Regions from separate parts of the Mycobacterium adipatum genome, predicted to be linked through region 2. Evidence: predicted binding sites of a transcription regulator. Region 2 holds the regulator's gene; the other holds the start of a gene.
The links. Region 2 encodes LexA, which represses DNA repair genes until DNA is damaged. Its sites were predicted from a motif close to CGAACANNTGTTCG; they were not measured.
Positions count from the first base shown of each region.

Region 1: A7U43_RS13890 (DUF222 domain-containing protein) is a predicted target of LexA. The motif match lies at 2,707-2,720, and genes of this name have one in related genera.

Region 1 is NZ_CP015596.1:2,924,489-2,928,923, reverse strand. It holds gene A7U43_RS13905 (LysR family transcriptional regulator) at 1-799, shown strand, start outside; gene A7U43_RS13900 (ABC transporter permease) at 802-1,500, opposite strand; gene A7U43_RS13895 (SCO6745 family protein) at 1,787-2,545, opposite strand; gene A7U43_RS13890 (DUF222 domain-containing protein) at 2,725-4,284, shown strand; gene A7U43_RS13885 (universal stress protein) at 4,294-4,435, opposite strand, start outside.
Region 2 is NZ_CP015596.1:3,948,689-3,953,123, reverse strand. It holds gene A7U43_RS18760 (acyl-CoA dehydrogenase family protein) at 1-61, shown strand, start outside; gene A7U43_RS18755 (LGFP repeat-containing protein) at 177-2,246, shown strand; gene lexA (transcriptional repressor LexA) at 2,254-2,928, opposite strand; gene A7U43_RS18745 (LysM peptidoglycan-binding domain-containing protein) at 3,150-3,647, shown strand; gene nrdR (transcriptional regulator NrdR) at 3,723-4,184, shown strand; gene A7U43_RS18735 (PhzF family phenazine biosynthesis protein) at 4,186-4,435, opposite strand, start outside.

The sequences.
Region 1 (4,435 bases), 1.0 Mb from region 2:
GGCGCACAGTCTCGGCATCCCGCAGTCATCGATGAGCAGGCGCATCCACGGCCTGGAAAAGACGCTCGGCTTGACGCTGCTGATCCGGGACGGCCGCACGGTGCGATTGACACCGGCGGCGGCCCGGCTCGCCGAGCGGGCCCGCGATCCACTGCACGCATTGGAAGCCGCCGTCGACGTCGTGGCGGAGGAGGCGGATGCCCAGCACGGCATCGTGCGGTTCGGCTTTCCGCTCACCATGGGCTCTGGACGACTACCCACCCTGATCGCGGAGTTCCATCGGCGCGCACCGGGCATCCGGTTACAGATCAAACAGGCGCACGGGTCGCAGCTGACGGCTGATCTGAAGGCCGGCGACCTCGACGTCGCGGTGGTGATACCGGCATCGGACACGTTGCGGCACAGCGTCATCGGCACCCAACCGGTCCTTGCGGTGGTGCCCGCGACGCACCGGCTCGCCGGGCGTAAACGATTGCGCCTCAACGAACTGCGCGACGAGCCTTTCATCGCCAACCCGATGAGCTATAACCTCCGCCAACTGACCGAGACTTGGTGCCGAACAGCGGGTTTCACCCCCAGTATCGCTGTCGAGATCACCGAGTTCGCCACCGTTCGCGAGTTGATCGGCCGCGGCCTCGGCATCGCACTGCTGCCCCACGACGAACGCGGCACGCCGGACACCGTCGAGATCGCGCTGACCCCGAACACCTACCGGCGCGAGATCGCACTGGCCTGGTCCCCGACCGCGGCAACCCCCGCCAGCCGGCGGCTGCTTCGGTACCTGCGCGAGCAGCTCTAGGCTCAGCTGCGCTCCGACCAGCGGAACACCGCCACGCAACCGATCAGGCCACCGATACTCCACGCCGCCAGCATGAAGAAGATCCGCCAGTGTTCCCAACTGCCGGCCGGTTCGAGGGCGGCCAACTGGGGCGGCAACAGCACCGACCGGAATCCCTGGGCCATCCATTTGACCGGGAACAGCGAGCCGATGACCAGCATCCAGGTCGGGAGCACCATGATGGGCACGTATGTCCCGGAGAGGAATTGCAGACCGACCGCGGGACTGTTGGTCAGCGCGGCGGCCGACACGGCGTTGCTCGCCACATTGCTGATGAGAATGCCCAGCAGCGAGCAACTGACCACCCCCAGCGCGAAGACCCAGGCCAGGGTGAACCAGCCGAAGACATCGGCGGGCAGCCGAAGCCCGAAGGCGATGACCCCGACCATCAGCAGCAGCACGGCCTCGGCGACGCTGAGGATGCTGACCAGCATGATCTTGCCAATGAAGTACGACGTCGCGGTCGTGGGCGTCCCGTGCAGCCGGCGCAGCGCCCCGGAGTCCCGGTCGGCGGCGATGCTGATGCCGAGATTGATAAAGGAGGTGGACAGGATCCCGTAGGCCAGCATGCTGGCCGCGATCACCGCGCCGGTGCTGACACCGCCGACGGGCAGCTGCGCCGAGAAGATCGAGCCCAGCAGCAGGCAGATCACCGCGGGCATCGAGAATGTGAGCCTGCGCCACGGTGTACAGCACAAGGTTCGACGTCCCAGTGGGGAACAGCTCGGCTTGCAGATCGGGGGCAATTCGTCCCAACAGTGAGGGCCCCAGCACCACGCCGGCAATCACCTCGCCGACGACCTGTGGCTGTCCGACCCGCTGAGCGATCACCCCGGCGAGGCGGCAGGCAGCAAGGATGACGGTCAGCTGGAGAAAAAGTGGATCGCGGTGTCCGCTGGCATGCGTCAGGTTGACCAGCGCAAGAGAAGGTGCAGCGTGCCGACGGCGTCAGCGCGGCACGTTCGCCTTCAACGTCGCCAGGGCCGCGGTGGTCAGCCGGGCCAACTCGTCGGCCTCGGCGGGGTCCAGGGCAGCGCCGACGAGTTCGGCCATCCGGCGATTGGTGGTGTGTTCGATCTCGGCGTAGCGGTCCTTCTTGTCCGCGCCGTCGGCGTACGGTTCGGGCCAGCCGAACATGGCTGCATACCGCCGACCCTTGTTCAGCATGTGCGCCTCGATCGGCGTGATGCCGGAGAGGCTGAGTGCGTTGAAATGCAGCCCGGCCCGAAGCTCCCGCAGGACGAACATCACCTGCAGCGCCCGGGCCGGTGCATCGTCGGCCAGCGGCATGGCGCGCCAGCCGGCGAACAATGGTGCGGCGGCCGTGGGGGTGACCGCGATGAGCTTCTCCCCCAGTGCCGCGACACGTTCCAGGCCATCCGCCCCGGCCAAGTACGCGCGACCGAACTCGGCCGCCTGCTCCCAATACACCTGGGACGCGCCGGCAGCGCCACGGACAGCGACACCCTCCTCCCACATGGCCGCCAGGCCGGTGGGTTCGAAGACGGCGAACACCGCGCTCACGGTCGCCCCGGTGACCTCACCGAGCACACCACCACGACCGGCCACGTATCCGGCCAGCGGATTCTGGTATCCGGCGGCGACGCTCGCGCCGTAGGTCTGGGGGTGCAGCATGAACACCGCCACCGCTTGTTCGATGGCGGCGCCCGCGGCGGCGGTGGCTTCGGTGAGATCCGGGTTGCTCATGTCACGCACCATAGCGCCCGGCCGAATCAGCGCGGTCGCGTCAGCGCGATAGGCATGAGAGCGACCGCCTTACAGCGGTTTTCGATCGATGGGCGAGTCTCAGAGATTTCTCTTGGCTCATTGGTCACACCGGTCACTTTTCGGCCGATTTTGTCGGTGACCGCACGTATGTTCGATCCATGGACAGCGATGTGGCCAACGGTCGGGAGGCGGTGCAGCACGCACTGTCGGCCCGCGCCGCGTCGGTCAAGGCGCTGCTGGACGCCGATTTCACCGTCTTCGACACCGCCGAACTACTGGGCCTGTTGTCCCAACGCGAGCAGTATGCCCGCGCCGATATCGCCATCGATCACCGCATCCTGGCCGCTCTGATGGACCGGGCCACCCCGCATGAGATCGGCGGCAAAACCTGGACCGATGTCCTGGCCACCCGGGACCGCCTCAGCGCCACCGAAGCCCGGCGGCGCATCACGGCCGCCCGCGACCTCGGACCGCGCCACACCATGACCGGTGACGTCCTGGAACCGGTACTGGCGGCCTGTGCGGCGGCATTGGCCGCCGGGAGGATCACCACCGGACACATCGCCATCATCGGTGCCACGCTGAACAAGACCTCGGCGTATCTGGATGCCACCGCGCGCGGGCAACTGGAATCCACACTGGTCGATATCGCCACCACCAATACCCCCGAGACGTTGCAGAAGGCCGCCGATCACGCGTTGGCTCTGATCAACCCCGACGGGGAGGGACCCGACCCGGCCCGGCACCGCCGCGGGCTGAGCATCAGCGCCCAAGACGTCGACGGAATGGCCAAAGTGTCGGGCTGGGTGGATGCGGAATTCGCCGCCTACCTACGCACCATCCTCGATGTCTGGGCACGGCCAGGGATCAACAACCCCGACGACGCGGCGCCGCAATACAATCCGATACCCAACCCGCTCGACGATGACCCCGTTGAACCCGACACCGAACCCGAATCCAAGGTCGAGTTCGATTTCGAGGGTGAGACAGAGGTAGGGGCCGGATCAGCAGAGGCCGAATCGGAGGTTGAGCCCGAGACCGAGCCGCAGGCGCCCGTGCCCGCCGCGCCGCCGCCCACGTGGGACCCCGAGACGCATCTGCGAGACCCCCGCACCCAGTCCCAACGCAACCACGACGCACTCAAGGCCGTCCTACGCGACACCCTGATGTCCAAGAGGCTCGGCCAACACAACGGCCTACCCGTCTCCGTGGTTGTCTCCACGACGCTCAAAGAGTTGGAGGCCGGTGCCGGGATCGCGGTCACCGGCGCGGGCACCCTCATGCCCATGCGCGATCTGATCCGGCTGGCCGAGCACGCCCACCACTACCTGATCGTCTACCGCCACCACACCGCCGAACCCCTCTACATGGGCCGCTCCAAACGGTTGGCCACCAAAGCCCAACGGCTACTGCTCTACAACCGGGATCGCGGCTGCACCCGGCCCGGCTGCACCCAAGCGGCATGTCGCTGCCAAGCACACCACGCCAATCCCAGCTGGAACAACGGCGGACTCACCGACGCACCCGACCTCGGCCTGGGCTGCGGACCGGACAACCAGCTGGCCGAACTCGGCTGGACCAACACCATCGACCCCGAAACCGGCCGCGTGCACTGGCACCCACCACCCCTGATGAACACCGGCGGCGACACCCTCAACCACCACTACCACCGGCGACGAACTCCTCCCACCACCCGATTCCGACGGACGGGACGATGACGGATGAGGTCAGAACTCCGAAGGCTTGACCGCGAGAACGGGTTTCGGGCACTCCAGGATCAGCTTCTGCGCGACACTGCCGAGCAGCAGCTTGCCCACCGGACTGCGGTGCCGGATACCGACAACGAGCAGTTCGGCCTCCGGGCTGTCC
Region 2 (4,435 bases):
GATCTACGGCGGAACCACCGAGATCATGAAGGAGATCATCGGCCGCGGCCTGGGGGTGTGAAGGTCCGACACGCATAACGCGCAGGTGGCGATATCCCACGACTTCGTGGTCGGCTGACGCAAAGTTGACGAACGCGATACTTTCGTGTGGTTTTGCACGACTTCGGGGAGGACCGATGACCAGGCAGCGATCCCGGCTTAGCAGGATTGCCGGGCGGCTTGCGGTAGGGCTCGTGAGCGCCGGATTGTTCGCGTCGGTGTTGATGGCGCCGCCGGCCGTCGCCACGCCGGAAAGTGATGCCGACGCGGCGATCACCGCGGCCTGGGAGACCGGCGGCGGTGAGACCGGTCCGCTGGGCCCCAAGGACGGTGGCGTCTACCCGGCCGGTGACGGTTTCGGGCAGAACTTTGCCTCGGGCAAGATCTTCTTCACCCCCGATACCGGCGCGCATATCGTCTCCGGCGCGATCCTGGAGAAGTACGAGTCGCTCGGCGGTCCTGCCGACAGTGACCTGGGCTTCCCGACCATCGACGAGGGCCCCGGCCGGGCGGCCAACAGTCGCAACTCCACCTTCAGCGCGCCGGACAAGCCGGTCATCTTCTGGACGCCGGACACCGGTGCGCGGGTCGTGCGCGGCGCCATCAACCAGGCCTGGGATGCGCTCGGGGGTTCGGCCGGAGCGCTCGGCGTACCCAGCGAGGATGAGACCACCAATGGCGATGTCGTCACCCAGAAGTTCACCGGCGGTGAGATCTCGTGGAACCGCAAGACCAAGGCCTTCACCACGGTGCCGCCTGAGCTGGCAGGTCAGCTCGGGGCCATCGAGGTCCCCTCGGACGCCACCTCTGCCATCGCCGCCGCCCGCCGTGCCGCCGGCGGCGCACTCGGGCCGCTGGGCGCCGAGGAGGGCGCGCAGTACGCGATCGGCGCCGACGGCGTGGGGCAGAACTACGCCGGCGGCAAGATCTTCTACAGCCCCGACACCGGCGCCAACGTGGTCACCGGACAGGTGCTGGCCAAGTACGAGAGTGTCGGCGGGCCGACCGGCGATCTGGGGTTCCCCACCACCAGCGAGGCCGATGGCGGACTGACCCCGCAGAGTCGGGTGGTCGAGTTCGCCGCGGAGGACCAGCCCGTCATCTTCTGGACACCCGATTTCGGCGCCGTCATCGTGCGTGGCGCGATGAACGCCGCATGGCAGAAGCTGGGTGGCGCCACCGGTGAGCTCGGGGCGCCGAAGGCCGACCAGACCGAGAACGGCGATATCGTCAGCCAGCAGTTCAACGGTGGTTCGATCTCGTGGGACCGGGCGGCCAAGAAGTTCAGCACCGAGCCCGCCGGTCTGCAGTCTCAGCTCGCCGGACTCGAGGTGCCGGGCGCGGACGCGCCGCAGGCCCCGGCGGACGGGCCGCAGGCCGACGGCGATTCCGGCAAGGGCGCCAGCTGGTTCTCCTGGTGGTGGCTGCTCGGCCTGATCCCGCTGCTCGGTGTGCTCGCGCTGATCGGCGTCGCGGTCCTGCGTAACCGCCGTCCCCGCGACGGTGACCACTTCGGTGACGGCCACTTCGACGACGGTCACCACGACGGTGAGGATCCCTACGAACGCGGCTACAGCGGCGGATACGGGGACCGCTACGAATCCGGGTACCCCAGCCGCCCGGAACCGGCTCCCTACACCCCGCAGAGCCCGTGGGCGTCGGCGCCGCCGGCCGAATCCGGCACCGAGGACGGTGACGACTACAGCGGTGACGACTACGCCGACGAGTACGACAGCGACGAGTACGACGGCGACGGATACGACGGCGACGGATACGACGCCGACGACCACGACGGCGAACCCGCCGCGGAGCGCGATGTCGACGCCGACGATCTCGAAGAGCTCGACGCCGAGCAGGATGCGGTGCTGAGTTTCGACGACGACCCGGACGCCGTGGACACCGCGCCGACGCGGATCGAGTCACCCACCGCGGTGATCGCGCCGCCGCAGACCGCGTACGAACCGGATTTCCCGAGTGGGCGTCACGCCGCGATACAGGACGACGAGCCCGAGGACGCCGGATGGACCTCGATGCGGCTGGCCACCGGTGACCGCTACCGGGCGCCGGAGGGCTACCCGATCAAGGCGGACACCAAGACCGGTTTGTACTGGGCTCCGGGGAGCCCGGGCTACCGCGACACCGAGGCCGAGATCTGGTTCGCCAGTGAGGAATTCGCCCGGACGAACGGATTCGTCCGGGCGGACTGAGGGTCCGTCAGATCTTGCGGATCACGGTGACGACCTTGCCGAGCACCACCGCGTCGTTACCGTCGATCGGTTCGAACGCCGGGTTGTGCGGCATCAGCCACACCTGACCGCGGGTTCGCTTGAAGGTCTTCACGGTCGCCTCGCCGTCGATCATGGCCGCGACGATATCGCCGTTCTCGGCGACGTTCTGCTGGCGGATGACCACCCAGTCGCCGTCGCAGATCGCGGCGTCGATCATGGATTCGCCGACCACCTTCAGCAGGAACAGCGAACCCTCGCCGACCAGCTCGCGGGGGAGCGGGAAGACCTCTTCGACGGCCTCTTCGGCCAGGATGGGGCCACCCGCGGCGATCCGGCCGAGCACCGGCACGAATGTCGGTTCGGGGAGCGCGTCCGACCCGGCCACATCGGTGGTCACGATGGGGGTCACCACATCGTCGGAACCGCGCACGTCCACGGCGCGGGGCCGGTTCGGGTCCCTGCGGAGGTAACCCTTGCGTTCCAGGGTGCGTAGCTGGTGCGCCACCGACGAGGTGGAGGTCAGGCCGACGGCGTCGCCGATCTCACGGATGCTCGGCGGATACCCGCGACTGGTCACGGAGGTGCGGATGACCTCCAGGATGGTGCGCTGACGCTCGGTCAGGCTGGAGCGTGCCTCAGGGGTTTCGGTGCTGTCGCTCATGTGCCCGAATGTAGTCGCCACCGCACAGATAATCAAACATGTGTTCGAGGCGTGTCGTGTTCGCCCTCGGCCCGGCGGGTGGCCGCGCGGGACGCGTCCACTTGTCGGTGCCCCGGTCTATCGTTTCGCAACAGTTCGATCACATGTTCTATTCATCGAACACATGATCGACTAGCATTCGAACACAGAAGCGAAAGACCCCTACTCGGAGAGGCGCTCAGATGACGATTCTCGAAGCTCGCCCGGACACTCGGCACAGTGCGTACGCCCCGGCTCGGTCGCCGCGGCCCGCAATGGCCGCCGAGGTGTGGCCCCTGCCCCGCGACGTCGTCGTGCGCCGGCGTCGTGTCCCATCCTCGCGCCGCCCCGGTGGTGCACCCCTGGGCCACCGCGGCAGCGGGGTGCTGATGTCCCGCGCCTCGCACCGGCGCCGGCCGATCACACCGGCCGCCACGGTGCTGCTGGCCCTGCTGGCCGGCGCAATCACCCTGTGGCTCGGGCTCGTCGCCCAGCTGGGCGGTCCCACCGAAGAGCCCGTCCAGCTGCCCACCCGCCTGTCGGTGGTGTACGTGCAGGACGGTGAGACGCTGCAGCACATCGCCCACCGGGTGGCCCCGGATGCGCCCGCGGGCCAGATCGTCGAGCGCATCCGCGAGCTCAACAAGCTCGAAACAGGCACGGTGCAGGCCGGGCAGACGCTCATCGCACCGATCGGCTGACGCGTGCTCTGCGGTACCCAGGTAGGCTCGACGACATTCGAACTGGTCGATCTGCGGTGCGGCGAAGGAGCGGTGATGCACTGTCCGTTCTGTCGTCACCCGGACTCACGTGTCGTCGACTCCCGGGAAACCGATGAGGGTCAGGCCATCAGGCGTCGCCGGTCCTGCCCGGAATGCGGCCGTCGATTCACCACGGTCGAGACCGCGGTGCTCGCGGTCGTCAAGCGCAGCGGGGTGACCGAACCGTTCAGCAGGGAGAAGGTCATCAAGGGTGTGCGCCGGGCATGCCAGGGCCGACAGGTCGACGATGATGCGCTCAACCTGTTGGCACAACAGGTCGAGGACGCCGTGCGGGCCGCGGGTTCGCCCGAGATTGCGAGCCACGACGTGGGACTCGCGATCCTCGGCCCGCTCCGCGATCTCGATGAGGTCGCCTATCTGAGGTTCGCCTCGGTGTACCGGTCCTTCACCTCGGCCGACGATTTCGAACGGGAGATCGAGGCGCTGCGCGCCCACCGTGTCTCCACCTCCGGCTGATTCAATCCAGTCGGACGCCGGCGTCGGCTACCACCCGGCCCGCGATCTTGACCCAACCCGCCGGGTCCCACCACGTACGAATCTCGGAGCCTCTGCCTTGGGTGATGAGCAGATCTCGGCTCAGGTGGTCGGTCATCCGTACCGCCGCCGCGCCGGTCGCCTCGTCCTCGGCGATGCCGAGGTGCGGCGCAAACATCCGGGACCGCAGAGCGCCCCGGCACTCGTCCGTCCACGCCCAGAGGTAATGCTCG